2 regions of the Kroppenstedtia sanguinis genome follow, and region 1 is predicted to be linked to the other one. Evidence: a T-box and tRNA genes for the amino acid it is inferred to sense, from the RefSeq annotation. Region 1 holds a T-box; the other holds one or more tRNA genes.
What was found. A T-box is a leader RNA that pairs with one kind of tRNA and senses whether it is charged. The one in region 1 lies ahead of pheS (phenylalanine--tRNA ligase subunit alpha), so its partner is inferred to be a tRNA-Phe.
Positions count from the first base shown of each region.

Region 2: it has a tRNA-Phe gene. The T-box ahead of pheS (phenylalanine--tRNA ligase subunit alpha) is inferred to sense a tRNA for this amino acid. The anticodon was not compared.

Region 1 is NZ_JBNPXF010000026.1:40,833-50,630, forward strand. It holds gene pheT (phenylalanine--tRNA ligase subunit beta) at 1-2,308, opposite strand, end outside; gene pheS (phenylalanine--tRNA ligase subunit alpha) at 2,331-3,365, opposite strand; T-box leader at 3,410-3,651, opposite strand; gene JOD24_RS13900 (TrmH family RNA methyltransferase) at 3,746-4,540, opposite strand; gene JOD24_RS13905 (potassium channel family protein) at 4,544-5,224, opposite strand; gene sspI (small acid-soluble spore protein SspI) at 5,315-5,551, shown strand; gene JOD24_RS13915 (M42 family metallopeptidase) at 5,655-6,743, opposite strand; gene JOD24_RS13920 (Hsp20/alpha crystallin family protein) at 6,868-7,251, opposite strand; gene JOD24_RS13925 (hypothetical protein) at 7,361-7,516, opposite strand; gene thiD (bifunctional hydroxymethylpyrimidine kinase/phosphomethylpyrimidine kinase) at 8,207-9,046, shown strand; gene thiE (thiamine phosphate synthase) at 9,109-9,777, shown strand.
Region 2 is NZ_JBNPXF010000011.1:57,672-67,469, reverse strand. It holds gene rplT (50S ribosomal protein L20) at 1-250, opposite strand, end outside; gene rpmI (50S ribosomal protein L35) at 298-495, opposite strand; gene infC (translation initiation factor IF-3) at 517-1,020, opposite strand; ribosomal protein L20 leader region at 1,077-1,193, opposite strand; gene thrS (threonine--tRNA ligase) at 1,256-3,187, opposite strand; gene ytxC (sporulation protein YtxC) at 3,539-4,438, opposite strand; gene JOD24_RS08585 (thermonuclease family protein) at 4,603-5,334, opposite strand; gene JOD24_RS08580 (metal-dependent hydrolase) at 5,338-6,027, opposite strand; tRNA gene JOD24_RS08575 (tRNA-Leu) at 6,209-6,297, opposite strand; tRNA gene JOD24_RS08570 (tRNA-Gly) at 6,307-6,381, opposite strand; tRNA gene JOD24_RS08565 (tRNA-Phe) at 6,390-6,465, opposite strand; gene dnaI (primosomal protein DnaI) at 6,525-7,475, opposite strand; gene JOD24_RS08555 (replication initiation and membrane attachment family protein) at 7,459-8,976, opposite strand; gene nrdR (transcriptional regulator NrdR) at 9,069-9,566, opposite strand; gene JOD24_RS08545 (glyceraldehyde-3-phosphate dehydrogenase) at 9,729-9,798, opposite strand, start outside.

The DNA of each region.
Region 1 (9,798 bases):
CGACACTCTTCTTTCCATTCCCGATTCTCCCACCCGTAAACACATCAAACAGCATCACCGACCGCAGCCATTCCCCACCTGTGGCGTAAATCAAGTCTTGCAGGCGATCCACTGGCACGTCCGTATCCACCACCAACGCCAGATCCCGAGTCGTGGACGGATATTTGGGCAGGGGATGATACTCCAAGGTCCCTCCAAGAACTGCTTCCATCACCGGAACCAAGTCCAGTTCAAAGACAAACACATCCTCCAGATCATAGGCCTGGGCTGTTTGCGGATGGATTTGGCCGATCAGTCCAATCACCTGATCCTCCAGGATCAGTCGGGCAGTGCGCCCTGGGTGATACCCTTGTGGTTGGATGGCCTCATAACGGACTCCTACTAAGCCCAGTCGTTGGAACAATCTTTCCAAAGATCCCTTAAGGGAGAAGAAATCCGGAATTTCCGCTCCCCCCTGCCAATGTTTGGAATCGATTGCCCCTGTGGTCAATCCAGCCAACATCCAGGGCTCCTCAGGCTGCTGAGTCAATTTTTTTTCTTCCGTTAGATACACCCGCCCCATTTCGAAAAAGGATACCCCTTCTTCCCGGCGATGAATATTGTATTCCGCTGTCTCCAACAGTTGCGGCACCAGGGAGGTCCGAAGCAGTTTCCGTTCATCACTGATCGGCATGCTGATCCGAATCGGCCGGGCCTTTGGGTGGATCACCTGCTCCAATGAACGAAGGGCATCCGGTGATGTCAAGCTGTAATTGACCACCTCATAAAAGCCGATATCCCGCAACGTATGGCGAATCGTCCGGTGTAACCGCTGCTCCGGGGTCAGGGATCCCGGAGACTGCTGGCCCCAGGGGAGTGTGGTGGGAATCCGGTCATATCCGTACAGGCGGGCCACTTCTTCGATCAGATCCACTTCGATCGAGATATCCGGACGTCGGGATGGAACCTGAACCCGATAGACTCCCTCTTTTACTTCCGCAGGGAAACGAAGGCGACGGAAACTGTCCATGACCGCCTGTTCATCTATCTGCACTCCCAAAACTCCTGTCAAGCGGCTGTGGCGTAATTCGACGGTCACATCGTCAATTTCCCCGATCTGTTCCGCCGTGATGGCAGAGGCCACTTTCCCTGAGGCAAGTTCTCCCATCAACTCCACCGCTCGTTGCAAGGCAGGCAAAATCCGTTCCGGATCGACTCCCTTTTCAAAACGTGTGCTCGCTTCGGAGCGGAGTCCCAATCTGCGGGTGGTCCGACGTACCGTTTCCGGAGCGAAATAAGCGGATTCAATCAGAATCGTGGTTGTCTTTTCCGTCACTTCAGAGTTTGCCCCCCCCATCACACCGGCAATGCCGATCGGTTTGGTCCCGTCGGTGATGAGCAAGGTCCCATGATCACAAGCTCGGGTCACCCCGTCCAAAGTGGTCACTGTTTCCCCGGCAGTCCCCTGGCGAACCACGATCTCCCCATGATCTACCTGGTGGTAGTCAAAGGCATGCAAGGGTTGACCGTATTCCAACATCACGCAATTGGTAATATCCACCACGTTGTTGATGGGGCGCACACCCGCTGCCAACAGCCGGTTCTGCATCCACTGGGGAGAAGGACCCAGCCGGATTCCTTCCACCACTTGGGCGGCGTATAAGGGACATTCCTCCTCTGCATCCAATACGATGGCGACTGATTTCCCCTTCCCTTCCAAACGGCCTTCAGCTGTTTGGGGAAGACGCACTTCCCGGTCTAACAAAGCCCCCACTTCATAAGCGATTCCCCACATGCTGAGACAATCCGAGCGATTGGGCGTCAGGTCCAACTCCAGCACCACATCATCCAAACCGAGGAGTTTTTTCGCATCTTCCCCGACCTTTACCCCTGGGGAGAGAACCAAAATTCCATCCTGTTGCTCCTTAGGCAGAAGTTTCTCCGGCAGACCTAACTCCTGAGCGGAACAGATCATCCCTTGAGAGGGTACCCCCCGCAGCTTAGATCTTTTAATCTTGATTCCCCCTGGGAGTCTGGCTCCAGGCAGAGCGACCGGCACTTTTTGCCCGGTCGCCACATTGGGGGCACCGCAAACAATATTCAAAAGCTCCTCTTCACCAACATCGACCGTGCAAACACGCAACCGGTCCGCATTCGGATGGGGGTCAGCACTTTGTACGTGACCGACCACCACCTTAGTTACGCCGTGATCCCGAAGTTCCACCCCATCTACTTCAATCCCGCCACGAGTTAACTGTTCAGCCAACTCCTCCGGTGAGACTCCCTCCAGATTCACGTATTCATTCAACCACTGATAGGAAACACGCATCGGCTCTCTCTCTCCTTTCCTGTTATACATTTTGAAATTGACGTAGAAACCGAAGATCATTGGTATAGAAATGACGAATATCGTCGATCCCATATTTCAGAAGGGCAATCCGTTCCGGTCCCATCCCGAAGGCAAACCCAGTGTAACGCTCCGAATCGTAACCCCCACGCTCCAACACCCGAGGATGAACCATCCCAGCACCCAGAATTTCGATCCATCCGGTCTGTTTGCACATTCGACAGCCATCGCCGCCACACTGTACACAGGAGATGTCCATTTCGACACTAGGTTCGGTAAAAGGAAAATAGCTGGGGCGCAGCCGGCTTTCCAATTTCCTCCCAAACATCTGCTCGGCAAAGGAGAGCAAAGTGCCATGCAGCTCACTCATAGCGATCCCGCGGTCTACCACCAGTCCTTCCACCTGAGTGAACTGATGGGAATGGGTGGCATCATCATCGTCCCGTCGATATACTTTCCCAGGACAGATGATTTTGACCGGGACTTTTCCCTCCTTGGACTCCATGGAGCGCACCTGAACTGGGGAGGTCTGGGTCCGCAACAGAATCTCAGGTGTGATGTAGAAAGAATCCTGCATATCCCGGGCCGGATGGTCCTTATGGAGGTTGAGAGCCTCAAAATTATAATAATCCGTCTCCACTTCCGGCCCTTCTGCAACTTCAAAACCCATTCCGACAAAAATATCTTCGATGCGCTCAATCACCGCGTTCAGCGGATGCACACCCCCCAAGGGCTTCGCCTTTCCCGGCAGAGTCACATCGATCGTCTCCGAGGCCAGCCGGTGTTTTAGCCTCTCTTGATCCAGCTTCTGCTCTTTGTCCCGGATCCACTCTTCCAAAGAAGCGCGAATCTCGTTAGCCAAACTGCCGATCACTGGCCGCTCGGCAGGCGAAAGATCTTTCATTCCCCGCAGGACAGAGGTGATCTCCCCCTTTTTCCCCAGATACTTCACGCGAATCTCTTTCAAAACATCCAAGTCGGATGCGGAGCGGATCGCCGCTTCCGCCTCCTCTTTCATGGATTTCAGCTGTTCACGCACATGGATTCCCTCCTGAATTCCCATAAAATAAAAAAATCCCGCGTCCGAGGGACGAGAGATTCGTGGTACCACCCTTGGTTGAACAGTCCCCACAAGACGGCGGAAACTGCTCCACTCAAAAAAGATAACGGTTAGATCCGGTACCCCTTACTGCTCCCACAGGAGGTTCAGGGGGACGGCTCAGGAGTGAACTTCCCCATGCCGTGTTCCTGGGGGTGCTTCCAGTCATGGCAACCCCTCCCTGGTCAGGTCGTACATCGGTACTCTTCTCCGTCACAGCCGATGATGGCAATCGATTTTGTTCTCCAGTATAGCCAAAAACTTGACGCGATGCAATGACACACACGAAAACATGTCTCTGAGTAAAGTTGGATTGAAAATCAGCCGGTTTCCATCCACTGTTGGCGGAGGAGTTCAAATAGAAGAATCCCTGCCGTCACCGACACATTGAGGGATTCCACTTGTCCGGGCATGGGAATTTTCACCCGGTCATCCACCAGGGAATCGATTTCCGCGGAAACGCCCTTGCCTTCATTTCCAAGCAAAATCGCCGTCTGTTTCGGATAATGGCAATCAAAATGAGCCTTCTCTCCTCGGGGGCTCGTCCCCGCCACCCAATATCCCTGTTTTTTCAACTCAGGAATGGCCTCTCTCAGATCCACACGTCGGATACGGGAGCGAAACAAGGAGCCCATTGCAGAACGGACCACCTTGGGGTTGAAAGGATCTACCGTCCCCGCTCCCAACCAGACATCCCGAACTCCTGCCGCTTCAGCCGTCCGCAGGATCGTCCCCAGATTGCCCGGGTCCCGGATGGCATCCAGCAACAGTACTGGCTCTTCACCACGGATCCGATAACCATCCTTATTTTCCGGGACCACCACCTCAGCGGCGACTCCCTGAGGAGTCTGGGTATCCACTAATTGCGAGAAGGTAGAAGGATACAAGGCATAAACCGAAACTTCATCCAGATAGGAGAGACTCTCCAACCGCTCGATCCCCTCATCAGACACAATCACTGAACGCACTTTCCATCCTGCCACAGTGGCTTCCTTCAGCAATTTTTCTCCTTCAATCAGGATGCTACCGAATTCCTCCCGTCCCTTCCGGGTACTCAGTTTCCGCCAACGCTTCACTTTCTCGTTGCGGGCAGAGGTGATTTGATGGATCTCCATGGTTTATGCACGTTCCTCCAGTTTTTTTAAGTCATCGTTATGACCGATCACGACCAAGACATCACCCCGGCGGATCCGGTCCCCAGCCAAGGGGGCGATGTTGATTTTATTTTTACTCTTGATAGCCATTACGTTACAACCGAACATGGCGCGGATATCTAACTCCTCCAGAGTTTTTCCAGCAAAGAATTCCCCCGCATGCACTTCAATGATACTGTATTCATCCGCCAACTCGATATAATCCAAGATATTGGGAGAGATCAGATTATGTACGACCCGCACTCCCATATCCCGTTCGGGATAAACCACCTTGTAGGCTCCGATCTTATACAACACTTTGCCATGAAGGTCGTTCCTCGCCTTGACCACCACCTTTTCTACCCCCATCTCCCGCAGAATCAGTGTGGTCATAATACTGGACTGAATATCTTCGCCGATGGAGATAACCACCACATCAAAGTTTCGAATCCCCAGTGCCTTAAGAGCATTTTCATCGGTGGAGTCCGCCTCCACAGCATGGGTGACAATCTGAGCAAAATCCTGAACCCGCTGCGGGTCGCGATCGATGGCCAGCACATCATACCCCATCTCGTGCAGGGTTTTAGCCACACTTCCGCCAAAACGGCCCAAGCCGATGACTGCAAACTCTTTCTTCATCGAGATCCTCCCTTTTTCGGTGCCCATACATGGTGTGTATTATATCACAATGTTTCCCACCAGACGGATAAGCTGTCTCTTCCGGGTCAAACTACACATGAAAGGAGGGAGCGCGAAGTGAGCTTTCCCATTCGTGGGGCTATCTATTACAACATCAAGGAGATGGATCCCCAACAGCTGAAATCGATGGTGGAAGATTCGATTCAGGGTGAGGAAAAACTGCTTCCCGGATTGGGCGTCCTCTTTGAAGTGATCTGGAAGAACAGCACGCCCCAGGATCAGGAACATATGATTGAAACATTGCACGAGCATATGCCCAGGAAAGAGGCGCAACCCCCCGTCGCACCGTCTTAAACCATCCGGTTCAAGTTTTCTCTCTTATACCCGATTTCTTTCCGTACAAAAAAAGGCTGATGACGGATCCGGTCATCAGCCTTGGTCTATTTGTATTCGTTATTCACAACCCCTGACAGAGCTGATCCACTGTCTTCTGATCCAGCCGGCGAATCACTGCCACCAACAACTGAACCAAATGTTCCACATCCTCCTCATGGATAATGGAAGTGTGGCTGTGGATATAGCGAGCAGGCACTCCCAGACTAAGGCTGGGAACCCCTTGATCAAACAGATGAATATGGCTCGCATCTGTGGCTCCCCGGGCAATCCATTCATATTGCAGAGGAATCTCTTCTTCTTTTGCCACATCCTGCACCAGTCGGACCAGGCCCCGATGGGGCAGATGTCCTGCATCATACAGTACCAGTTGGGGACCGCTACCTAATCGGCAAGGGACTTGATCCTTGTGAATCCCCGGCGTATCCCCAGCAATCCCCACATCCACCGCGATCCCGATATCAGGTCGGACAGCAGCGGTGGCAGTATGGGCTCCCCGGCGTCCCACTTCCTCCATCACGGTCCCTACACCGTAAACCGTGTTGGAATGATCGGTCTGACTCAGCCGTCTCAACACTTCCACAGCGACAGCGCACCCCATCCGATTGTCCATCGCTTTAGCCAACCAATGTTTGGAGTTGGCCATCACTGTAAAGGGAGACCAGGGAACCACCACATCACCGGGATGAATCCCAAGCGCTTCGGCTTCTTCTTTGTCAGATACCCCCACATCGATGAAGAGTTCCTCCAGAGAAACCGCTTTTTTCCGCTGATCCATGGGAAGAAGATGGGGGGGTTTGGAACCGATCACCCCCAACACGTTTCCCTGATCCGTGATCACTTCCACCCGTTGGGCAGACACGACTTGACTCCACCATCCACCCAGTGGCTGAAAACGCAAAAATCCTTCTTCGGTGATTCGGGTCACCATGAAACCGATCTCATCCAGGTGGCCCGCCACCATGATCCGGGGCCCTGTCGTCCCTTGTCGTGCGATCAGCGCCCCCAGATGATCTGAAGTGACCTCATCGGCAACGGGAGCCGCCCATCGAGCCATCCGTTTCCGGACAGGCCCCTCATGTCCTGGGGGACCGGGTACTTCTGTCAGCTCCTTGAGCAATTGTTTAAAATCTCCGCGTTTTACGTCTGACATAGTATGTAGTAGCACCTCTTTCTAGATGAAGACCCTGTTTATTTTAACATAATCCCTTGGTTTCATCTTGTCGGCCCCCGGAAAAAACAGTCCCGCGGACCCAAGCGTCAGCCCGCGAGACCCTTTATTTATTTTCCATCCTTCCTTTAGGCAGACGGACTGTCAGGCGTTTTGCCTCTGGATCCATCTCGGTGATCATACCGGAGGGTTCCACCGGTATCGGCAGGTACACATGGAGAGTGAACTGGAATTGCCTCCGTTCCCTCACTTCATCCCTGCCTGTGGATCCTGAAATAAACAGAACGTTGTCCTCCACCCGGACATCCATTTCGTGACGGGGATTCAGGGAAGGGATATCCACCTGGACCACCACTTCGGTCGGTGTCTGCTCACATCGAACCGAAGTCCGGTTTGGATCCAACTCATGGGAGAGCCTTTCCATCTCCAGCCACATCTCTCCCATCTCCTCGTACAACATGGACTCAAACCACGGTCGAAGCCACCCCAACCGCATCACCTCCCGGGAGCATCCTTACTCCTTGTCAGACTATGAAAGCGAGCCGGTTTAAGTGACATCTGTCACGGGGGGGTTTGCGGAAGAGTATCCGGAAAGCGGATCAATAATAAGGTCCGAAATATCCTCCTCCCCACCACCAGAAGAAGGCAAAAAACAGGAAAATAATCACAATGACCGCGATAGCGATCCACCAACCCCAGCCCCATCCGAATCCGAATCCGAATTCTCCATAACCTTTGGTCTTCGCTTTACTCAATTGCCAGACCTCCTTCCTTCGCAATAACTCCCTACAGGGTATTCTCAAACTATTTCATCGGTATAGACAAGGGCCCACTCCCCATACTTTTCAGGCAAAATCACGTCTGACCAAGCGTGTTGATTCGCCATATTTTAGGTAGGAAATAAGATCGGGATGGTGGGAGGGTGAAGAGCCTTTGCGCTCTTTGCAAGAGATCGTAGCCCTCCCACCATCCCCGTCCCCTCAAACAATATTTTGCGATGGGGCAATGGAAAGAGCGAAAGGTCGTTTCCTTCCCATCCTCCAATTGATGGTCTTCATCAACAAACGTCTGACGAGTCAAGTGTTTAAGGAAATCTGGATTTACCAGACAACCGATATAAATCACAGCATTCTTAAAAAAATCCTTCCTCTCGCAAAGAGAGGGATCCTTTGATACAATGAGGAATAGTGTACATCAACCCCTGGAAAGCTCCCTTACAGGGAGCTGGCGAGGCAATCTAAAAAACTAAATGAAGTGTACAACCCCTGTAAGACGGGAGTCCGAGGAACCGGGCTGAGAGGGTAGCTGAGTAGTCCGCTGCCGACCGTATACCTGATCTGGATCATGCCAGCGGAGGTACAGAGACGGGGCGAGATTTTTTACCCAGGCTCCTGACCCTCGCCGCCGGCATCCCGGCGGCATTATTTTTTTAGGGAGTGAGCAAATTGATATCAACATCGAGCAGGATTCCACGGGCACTGACCATCGCCGGCTCTGACAGCGGTGGAGGAGCAGGAATTCAGGCGGATCTCAAAACATTTCAGGAATTAGATGTCTTTGGAATGTCTGCGGTCACTGCCATCACCATCCAAAATACCCTGGGAGTTCATGGAATCTATGAACTGGATCCAGAGGCTGTCGCTGGCCAAATCGATGCCGTGGTGGAAGATCTGGGTGTAAATGCTTTGAAAACCGGAATGATCGCCAACATCTCCATTATGGAGATCATCGCGGATAGGGTGAAACGACACCGCTTATTCCCTCTGGTAGTCGATCCGGTGATGGTGGCCAAAGGCGGAGCCTTTCTGTTGGAAAAATCCGCCCAAAACACACTGGTCGACACCCTGATCCCCCTGGCCCAATTGGTGACACCCAACCTGCCAGAGGCCGAAGTCCTGACCGGGATGAAATTGAACACCGACGAATCTTGCAAGGAAGCCGCCCGACAGATCCACGACATGGGGGCCGCGGCTGTAGTGATCAAAGGCGGGCATCTGGAAGGAGAATTCTCCACAGATCTCCTGTTTGACGGAGAATCCTTCCACACTTTTACCGCTCCCCGAGTCTCCACCCGCCACACCCACGGAACCGGTTGTACGTTTTCCGCTGCGGTCACAGCGGAATTGGCAAAGGGACGTCAGTTAACGAAGGCCGTGTCCACCGCCAAAGAGTTTGTCACCCAGGCAATCGCTCATCCCCTGGAGCTAGGGGCAGGACACGGTCCCACCAATCATTGGGCCTTCCGCCAATCTCGCACACAAACTGTCATTTCCGACTCTCCCTGAACATAGAATGATCATTGGTGCTTCGAATCCACGACCATCAAATATAAAGGGAGCGTGATGATATGCCGGTTTCACCTGCAAGCCTCCGGCTCTATTTTGTCATGGGGAGCGAGGACTGCAAGGGGCGGGATCCGGTTTGGGTATTGCGAGAAGCCATTCATGGTGGCATCACCATGTTTCAATTCCGAGAAAAAAAATCATCCCTTACCCTTTCCCAAAAGGTGTTCCTCGGTAAAAAATTGCGGGATATCTGTACCCGGCAAGGGATTCCCTTCATCGTCAATGACCGCACCGACCTGGCCATGGTACTGAACGCCGACGGGGTGCATGTGGGACAGGAGGATCTGCCTGCCGTGCAAGTCCGCCGTCTGTTGGGGCCTCAGCCGGTACTCGGTGTTTCCTGTGGCAATCCAGAAGAGGCAGATAAGGCCACTCAAGCCGGTGCCGATTATATTGGCGTCGGGGCCATGTATGCCACCCGTTCCAAACCGGATGCCGGTGAACCCATCGGACCCTCCGCCATCCGGCAAATTGCCCGCATGGACAACTCTCCTCTTCCCATCGTCGGAATCGGTGGCATCCATCATCACAATGCCAAAGCTGTGATCCAGGCGGGAGCTGAGGGAGTCGCTGTCATCTCCGCCATCGCCGGAGCCACTTCTCCCCGTCAGGCGGCAGCGGAGCTGAGGGAAACCGTGGAGCAGACTTTGGAGGAACAACAGGCTATCTAGAAGCGTGATGAAATGGGAAAA
Region 2 (9,798 bases), on a different contig from region 1:
TCAAGCCGTACATCAGTTTGTTGTAAGAGAGGCCGTTCATACGGGCAGCCGCGTTGATCCGGGTGATCCAGAGCCGACGGAAATCACGTTTTCTTTGACGCCGGTCGCGGTAGGAATAACTCAGCGACTTCATGACTTGCTGTTTTGCTGTTTTAAACAGGGTATGCTTCGAACCGTAGTATCCCCGGGCTAGTTTCAGGACTTTTTTGCGACGACGGCGAGTCACCGTCCCGCCTTTGACACGTGCCATGGTTAGTTCCCTCCAAATTCAGCGCGTTTATAAGATCAGATGATGTGTCACTTGTAAGCGATCAACTGCTTGATGCGCTTTACATCGGATTTGCTCATCGTGGTGCTTTTGCGCAACTTGCGCTTTGCACCCTGAGGCTTATGTTCCAACATGTGGCTCATGTAAGCGTGATTCCGTTTCACTTTTCCGGTACCGGTTTTGTTGAAACGTTTGGCCGCTGCGCGGCGGGTCTTCATTTTCGGCATCGATGGGTTCCTCCTGACTGATCAAGCATTATCCTTCTTGGGAGACAGGATCATAATCATATGGCGGCCTTCCATCTTGGGATGGCGCTCCACATCCCCGATCTCTTTCACTTCCTCCGCCATGCGGTTGAGAATCCTGCGTCCGATATCCTGGTGGGTGATCTCCCGACCTCGGAAACGAATGGTGAGTTTCACCTTGTCCCCATGGCTTAAAAACTTCTTGACGTTGCGAAGCTTGGTGTTGACGTCATGCTCTTCAATCGAAGGACTGAAGCGAATCTCTTTGATCTGGATAGTCTTCTGATTCTTCCGGGCCTCTTTTTCCCGCTTGCTTTGTTCATAGCGGTATTTTCCGTAATCCATGATCCGGCAAACCGGTGGTTTCGCCTTGGGCGCGACATTGACTAGGTCCAGATTCGCCTCCTGGGCCAGACGGAGAGCTTCCCGGAGCGGTTGAATACCCAGTTGGTTGCCATCGGAATCGATCAGACGCACCTCACGGGCACGAATGGCCTCGTTCACCAGCTGCTGTTCTTTGCTAATAACCTGCCACCTCCGAAGGAGATTTGTGTAAATGTGGAAACACCAAAAAGGTGCGAGCAAAGCGCCCACACCTGTCATCCCGTTCTACAGAACTGAAGACCTGTCAACTGCCTGGGCGTCAATCAGGTGAGAAGCGGGCGCTTCTGCTTGAATATCAAATGAATCTTACCACGTCCATCGATCCCCGTCAAGGGGTGGGCTATAGACCTCTGCGATATCACACCTTCGCTTCAATCTCTTGTTGTAGCTCCCGGATCAAGGTCTCTACACTCTGGGCGCCTTGGTCTTTTTGACCGTAACGGCGTACAGCCACAGTTCCCTGTTGCTCTTCCTTTTCTCCGACGACTAGGGTGTAGGGGATCTTTTGCAACTGGGCCTCTCGGATCTTGTACCCGATCTTTTCACTGCGGGAGTCCAGTTCCACCCGAATCCCAGCCCCTTGCAAGCGCTCCACCACCCCGGCGGCATAGTCTTGGAAGGTATCGGTGATAGTCATCACCCGAGCCTGGATCGGAGCGAGCCAGAGGGGAAACGCACCCTTGTAATACTCCAAAAGAAAAGCGACAAAGCGCTCCATCGTACCGACGATCCCCCGGTGAATCACCACTGGGCGATGGGCTTGGCCATCTTCGCCGATGTATTCCAGGCCAAATTGATTAGGCAGGTGGAAATCCATCTGAACTGTGGACAAGGTTTCATCTTTTCCGAGAGCAGTCTGCACCTGCACATCTAGTTTAGGTCCGTAGAAAGCGGCTTCTCCTTCCTCTTCGACATAGTTGACGCCCATTTCATCCATCGCTTCCCGAAGCATCCGCTGGCTGGTTTCCCACATCTCATCGTTTTGCACATATTTTTTCTTATCTTCGGGATCTCGGTAAGACAAGCGATACCAGAAATCTTGAATCCCAAAATCGCGGTAAACCTCTTCGATCAGCTGTACCACCCGGATAAACTCCGATTTGATCTGATCGGGGCGGCAGAAAATATGAGCATCGTTCAAGGTCATCGCTCGGACCCGCTGCAGTCCGGACAGGGCCCCGGACATTTCGTGACGGTGCATCATCCCTAGCTCAGCGATCCGGACAGGCAGATTGCGATAACTCTTCAGATCGTTTTTGTAAATCATCATATGGTGAGGACAGTTCATCGGTCGCAGAACTAACTCTTCATTGTCCATTTTCATCGGAGGATACATGTCCTCGTGATAATGATCCCAGTGACCAGAGATCTTATACAGCTCCACACTAGCCAAGTGAGGGGTGTACACATGCTGATACCCCAAGCGCTCTTCCTTGTCGGTAATGTAACGTTCAATTACACGGCGGATCGTAGCCCCGTTGGGAAGCCAGAGAGGGAGTCCTTGGCCTACTTCCTGGGACAGAGCGAAGATCTTCAGTTCCTTACCCAACTTACGATGATCCCGCTCCTTAGCCTCTTCCAACCGTTTAAGATAGGCTTCCAGCTGGGAGGACTTGGGCCAGATCGTGCCGTAGATCCGCTGCAGCATCGGTCTCTCCGAGTCTCCTCGCCAATAGGCCCCAGCCACGCTCAACAGTTTGAAGTTCTTCAATTTGCCCGTGGAGGGAACGTGGGGACCTCGGCACAAGTCGAAAAACTCCCCTTGTTCGTACAGGGTGATCTCCTCGTCCTCGGGAAGCTCACGGATCAACTCTAATTTCAGTTCATCCCCAGCCTCCTCGTAGATTCGAAGCGCTTCTTCCCGAGTAACGACCCGCCGCACAATCGGAAGATTTTCCTTGACGATCCTCCGCATCTCCTCCTCAATTTTAGGCAGATCCTCTGCTGTCAGCGACTGGGGCAGATCCATATCATAGTAAAATCCGTCTTCGATCACCGGACCGATCCCCAGCTTCACGCCAGAAAACAGCCGCTTGACCGCCTGAGCCATCAAGTGGGTCGTGCTGTGGCGGTATACCTCCAGCCCTTCCGCATCCTCCAGGGTGAAGATGCGTACCTGGGCTCCGTCGGGTACTTCCCGGGACAGATCTACCGTCTTCCCGTTGATCTGCCCGGCGATCGCTTTTTTGGCTAGTCCGCGGCTGATCGATTCTGCTACTTCCTGAACCGTCACTCTCTCCTCATCAAATTGCCGGATCGATCCGTCTGGCAGTTGAATGGACCTGCTCATTTCACTTCACTCCTCACGGGAAAATAAAAAACACCCAATCCCTGTAAAGGGACGAGTGTTTATAGACACACGTGGTTCCACCCTGATTCAGCTGTAGTCTCTTGGGGGAGACACAGCCCTCGCGGCACGATAACGGTGTGCAGAACCGGCAACCGATACTAACCCTTCCAGGGTGTTCCCGGCGCAGCTCAGAGGGGGTCGTCCTTCCGCCCAGAGGGTTCAGGAGCTTGCAGCCGGTGGCCCCTGTTCTCTGAAAAACCATAAGCGGCAAACGGTATCCTCATCATCGCCAGATCCGATTCGACCTCGGACCGTGAATTGCTGTAATTATACCGCCGAGGCCTACTCGCGTCAACCTTCGGGAGCAAAACCGTCTTTCCCTTGCCGGCAACCGGAACAGCCGCTACAGATCACCATCCGCTCTTCAAACACCTGTTTCAGGGTGCGGATGACATTCTCCTCCGGATTTCGTGTATGTAGGATCACTTGTTCTGGAGCCACTGTCAACAGTGTACTGACAATAAGATCTTCATGGGAGGAGACCTGATCCATCAACTCCTCCACAGTATGATCCATCTGGTCCATCTCTAGAGGCCGGCCCTCCCCATCGAGAAGACGAAATCTTCGGGTGTCGGTATGGATGACATGCACCAGCTGTACTTTCGGTTGCTGGATAGAGACAAAATAGCGGAGCAGATCGATAAACTCCCGATACTCCTGATCAAGCAAATACTCGTCAATCGCATGCTCTACCAACTTTCGCAAAATCTCCCGGTACCGTTTCATGCGAAATTGGAAATATCCATCGACAGCTAAATCCTGATGGCTGAAGAAATACCTGGCGATTTGGCGAGCCATCCGATATTTTCTTCTTTGGTGAGAAGGCTCTTCCGACTCGGAATCATCCAGCAGGTGATAAGCATAACGTTCAATCTCCCTGGATTCCCCCGGGTTTCGGTACTTAAATTCCTGGGTGATGATCCAGTGAATCAAATCTGGCTCATTTACAGTCAAATAATAATCCGCTACCGCTCTGCCCAGAGAATGACGCAAAGTCTGCTCCGAATCATCCTCTTCCCAATTATGGATATAAAAAACGGTACGAGTCCCCTTGCCGACTTCCTCCCATTGACAGCTGAAACCGGAATGGGAGCGTTCCAAACGGGCGGCCTGTTTTTTCAACAGTTCGCGCATCTGTCCGGCTTCCCGTGATGTCAGCGGTCCCGGAACCGAGATCTGATAAGCGACCATTCCTCCGCCCCCCGCTTTGTCCATCGTTTAAATCTAGTATATGGGAGGCGGTTGTAAGGTATACGTCCAACCATGGTACGCCTGATGATTCGGTCCCGCCTGGTTTGTCAAAACAAGATCCAGCCTGAAGTATGGCCTTACAAGATACGCCTCAGAAGGACTTCTCAGGAGGCGTTGCCCGGTGCGCGGAAACCAGCATCCTCTGCTTCCTTCTCTGTGCAAAACCATCGTTCCGGCTTCGTTTCATCATATTGAGGGCTCATCCGTGTATGATAAATTTGATCCCCTTGCCGGTTGACATTTCCTTTGATTTTCCCCACGCAATCTCCACTCTGCCCGTTCTTCTCCGCTACCCTAGCACCTTCCTTCTGCCAAAGTCCCACATCCTGCTTTCGCGCCTCTCGCTCCAAGCGAAGGAAGGTTTTCTCATATTTCACATTGGGCTGCACAGTCATAATCCGAGCATATCCTTCTTGGACCAGCGTGGCGTTAAACAGTTCATCTTCCATCCACAAATACGCCAACAAACGGCCGTACCGATCCCGTTTCTCCTGATCCAGTTCCAGCCGGACATCCTTTCCATGTAAGCGATCCTTCGTATACTTGGAGGCTTCCTTCCCGTAATATTCCACACCGATTTTTGGGTGATTTGTCTCCGGCGTGTTAACACCGATCAACCGAACCTTTTCCTTTTTTCCATCTGTCTCGACGACGACTGTATCCCCGTCGATGACACGAACCACTTCTCCTTCTTCCAAGGCTTGGGCCGGGGGTTTTAATCCTTCCACCCTTGCACCGGTTCCCTCCGACTCCTCCTTCTGACACCCGACCGCTAGCAGAAGCAGGAGCAACAACCCAAGGAGAAGCCACTTCTGACTGTTTCTTTTTCTCATCATCTCTTATCCGCCCCAGCCGAATAAGCCCTTCACCGTATCGAAGGAGCTAAAAAAGGGATCAAAGGAAGTCTCCTGAAAAAACAACCAGATCAGAGCAACGCATCCTCCATACATCGAGATTTTCCCTGTCACTTTGTCAATCGTATCCCCGGATCGAATCCGCACTCCCAGATTTTTCAGACCGATTCGTTGTTTCCAAGGCCAGAAGAAGGGAACGCCTCCAACCGTGACGGCATCTGCCAGGAGGTGGGAAAAGTATCCCAGAGCCATAGCCACGGCATAGGGAGGATGAGCCAGATAAGTGATCCAAGTGACAATGCCCATAGATACTAATGAGTGAGTAAAACTGCGGTGGGGAAGAAACGCCACCCCGGCTACATAGACCCCTGCAAAGAAAATCCACCAGTCCATCCCCTGAAGTAGTGCAAATAGAGCCAAGACAGTGCCCAGAATCGCCAAGGCGGCCGACCGGTAACGGATCGATTTGAACAGCAGGTTGTTCAATATGCTGTTATCCTCATCGATATCCGGCACGAGGGAGCCTAGGGAGGCGATCAGCACCATTCCCGCTGCTTCCAAGACATGACCTCCTGTACCCGTGACACCTACAGCCACCGCTCCCGCTGTCAATCCCAGTGACAGATGGGTATTGCCCGTCACTTTACTTCCTCCTTTCGGAATGACTACCAACATATGTTTGGTCTCCAGGCTAAGAAAAAAACCGGCCCTCGGGATCGGTTTCCGGCATTTTCCTCTCACCTGTATAAAACCATTTTACACGAACATTAAGTATCTGACGAGTCCGGCGACGGTTTTTCTGAAAACAAAAAGAGACCGCTCCTGTTACGGTCTCTTGCATCAATCGAGATCAGTTTGGTACCGAGGGTCGGACTCGAACCGACACGGTGGATCTCCACCCCGGGATTTTAAGTCCCGTGCGTCTACCAATTCCGCCACCCCGGCATATAAAAATGGAGCGGACGACGGGATTCGAACCCGCGACTCCCGCCTTGGCAAGGCGGTGCTCTACCACTGAGCCACATCCGCTCGTACGATGGTGGTTCGGGACGGAATCGAACCGCCGACACGAGGATTTTCAGTCCTCTGCTCTACCGACTGAGCTACCGAACCACTACTAATTAACTTGCGACAAAAAAGATTATACCATGATATACACCGGGAAGCAAGGATTAATTTGAGGGATTTTCCTCCCTGCGGTTGGGACCACCCACATAGTAGACATCCACCAGGTGCCGGATTCGTTCCATGATCCGTTTCGCCTTCAACCGCTCGGCCCCCCCTTTCTCCGAATAGGTCAAATGCTCTTCCAGTTCGTTTAAATCCAGATTGGAGGTCATCACTGTCGGCAACTTTTCCATCATCCGGTACTGCAGGATCGCTCCCAAAATCTCATCTCGGATCCAAGGTGTCATATTCTCCGCCCCGATATCATCCAGAATCAAAACTGTAGCTTTCTTTAGTGCATCCAGCTTCTGTTGCACCGTCCCATCACGGATCGAATCCTTCACTTCCCGAATAAAATCCGGGACGTATACCATCAAAGAGTCTATGTTGTACCTGACAAGGTATTGCGCCATGGCCCCCGCGATCCGACTCTTCCCCACCCCGAAGGGACCATAGAGATAAAGTCCCTTTTCCGAATGTCCTGATGAGGCAAATCGGTCACAAAAATCCATCGCCGCTTGAATGGCTTGTATCCGTTTGGGGGATGGATTAATCGATTCAAAGGTTGCATTTAGGATATCCTTGGGGATGTAGTGGCTTTTGATCAGTTCTTTCCGTTTCCGCTCCTCCTCCTGGGCTATTTGCTTTTCACAGGGGGCCAATCTCAGTTCCAAGTACCCGCTATAAAGATGTAAATCAGGGCGGTGCCCCTTCATCAGGTTGGGGCACCGATCCAGCCCAGGACACCGATCACACTGTTCCCGTTCTATCACCATCTGTCGCAAATGAATCTGCGAACGACGATACAGCTCCCTCGAAACTTCGGGATGTTTTTGTTGAAAAGAACGGATGGCGGGATGGGAAAGGAATCGATCCAGCTCTTGATCCGGATTCAGATTTAATCGTTGGGCGATCCTGCCTTTGAGCGGATTTACTACCTTATCGATTCGTTCCATCCGGTTTACCCTCCTTTTCCTTCATTCGTTGGCTCATCCGTTGATTCATGCGACTCAGTTTGGCTTGAATTTGGGCGACTGCCTCCGGGTCCGTCTCCAACTCCTGCAAGTATTCTTCCCTGCTGAGTTTCTGTTCCATCGCCTGGGCAACTGCTCGGGGAAGGGGTTGTTCTTTCTCTTGCGCTTGTCGTTTTCCGGACCGGGAAGTTCTTTTACGGGATGCCGTTCCTTGCTGCTTATTCCAGTCCCAATTCAGGTCTTGGCTCGCCATCTGTCGCGCTTCTTCCACGGTACGCACTTGTTTGCGAGCCCAATGGCCAGCGATTTTTTCCACCAGCGGTCGCGGCAATTTATAGTCGTGAGAGTAGAGTACATATTCCAGAAGTACATTGATCACTCCGGGAGGAAGACCATAATTCCGAGACAGATCCTCCACCAATTCCAGGTCCGCCCGTGGGATTTGCTTGCCATTTTGAAAGCGAGATAAGAGTTCAATCGGAGAAAGACGCTCCAACAATTGAAAATGGCGCTCTTCTTCAGATAGCTCCCCTGTGTTTTTTCGGGGGTCTGGGGCCAAGGGCTCTTCCTTCCGGTTTTCTCCCCTTTTGATCTTCTCCCGATCCACCACCACCGGTGAACTGCCGAAACGCATCCGGTATTGACTGCGAATAAACGAACGGAGACGTTCCACATCAATCTTCCCCTGTTGGGTGACATAAGGGTTTTGCAATGCCCGGATCAAATCCCAATCATCCAACTGATAAAGGAAGCGGATTTCCAGCACCTGTTCTTCTACTCGTTGCGTCCAGGCTCCCCTGTCCAACAGGTTTTGCAAGCGGGCCTTAACCATGGATAGGTCGTCCCCTTCTTCTTCTGCCGAGAACACTGGTGGCTTTCCTTCCTCCTGCCCCTCCTCCCCTGCCATCACCGACAAGGGAAGATCCCCTTCTAATTCAGTCACCGAGCGGATCTCCGCAGGGGACAAGGAGCCAAAAACTTGTTGGAAAGATCGTGTCACCTCTGTCTCCCGGTCTATCTGGGGAAAGTCGGTTTCTCCAGTCTCCACCATCTCTTCATAGAGACTGCGGAAACGATCTTTCCCCAAACGATTCAGCAGGGAGATGCTCAACACATCACTTTGAAAAAAAGAGCCCGGAGACAGAGGGGCGACGACTTCATAGCAAAACATCCGTCTGCCCGTCTCCTGTGTCCGGAATGTGTTCAAAAGACCGACTCCCTCCAACCGGTACCGCGCCTTGAGCACTTCTCCCAGCGGAAGTTGCAACAGTTTCATCAGATCCAAGTGGGAATGTTGCCGGGAGACTCCCGACCGATGCAGGGGCAATTGACTATAGAGGGTCAGATAGAGACTGACTGCCACCGCACCCACCAGCGGTTGGTAAAGATGAACCAACACCAAAGGATCCACTGGTTGGATCGGACGCCGACTCCGACTTCTCCAGCCATCCCGGGGGGTACATTCATTCCAGATCATCGACATCGACACCCGCCTCCCATCCGTTCTGCAAAGGGACTATTATTGTACCAGTAGAAACATTCCTTCACAAACTGGATTCGAGTCGAATATCGGGCTTATTCCTCTGTCGATTTTCTCTTTTCCCTATCCCTCTCGTTGCGGGAGCGATTTAACAGCTCTTCCAACTCTTTTACAAAAACGGTAATATCCCTGAATTGCCGATATACCGAGGCAAACCGGACATATGCCACTTCATCGACATCCACGAGTCGTTCCATGATATACTCGCCGATTTCCCGTGTGGGTACCTCCGTTTCATTACTCTCCCGCAGGCTCCGCTCCACATCGTCGACAAGTTCTTCCAAGCGTTCCATCGGAACCGACCGCTTTTCACAAGCGCGGATCAACCCCCGCAGAAGTTTGTCCCGATTAAATTCTTCTCGGCCACCATCTTTCTTGATGACAATCAAGGGTTTCTTTTCCAATATTTCAAATGTAGTAAAACGCCTGCCGCAGCTTTCACACTGGCGTCTACGCCGGATGGACTTCCCTTCGTGGGCTGGGCGGGAGTCCAACACCCGACTTCCTATGAAATGACAATATGGGCAGCGCATCGATGCACTCCTCCCGCTTTGATCCTCCTTGAAGAATCAACGAATCTTTCTAACTATATCACAAACCACCCGGTTTGTACCTCAACTGCACTTCCCACCCCTTCGTAATATAAGAGCCGCTTCTCCGGCAAGAACCGGAAAGCGGCTGTACATCATCCAGGATCAGACCATCACTTCCCGGAGTTGAACCTTTTCCTGTTTATCGAAAAAAGGGCGCCCCACCCACTTGACT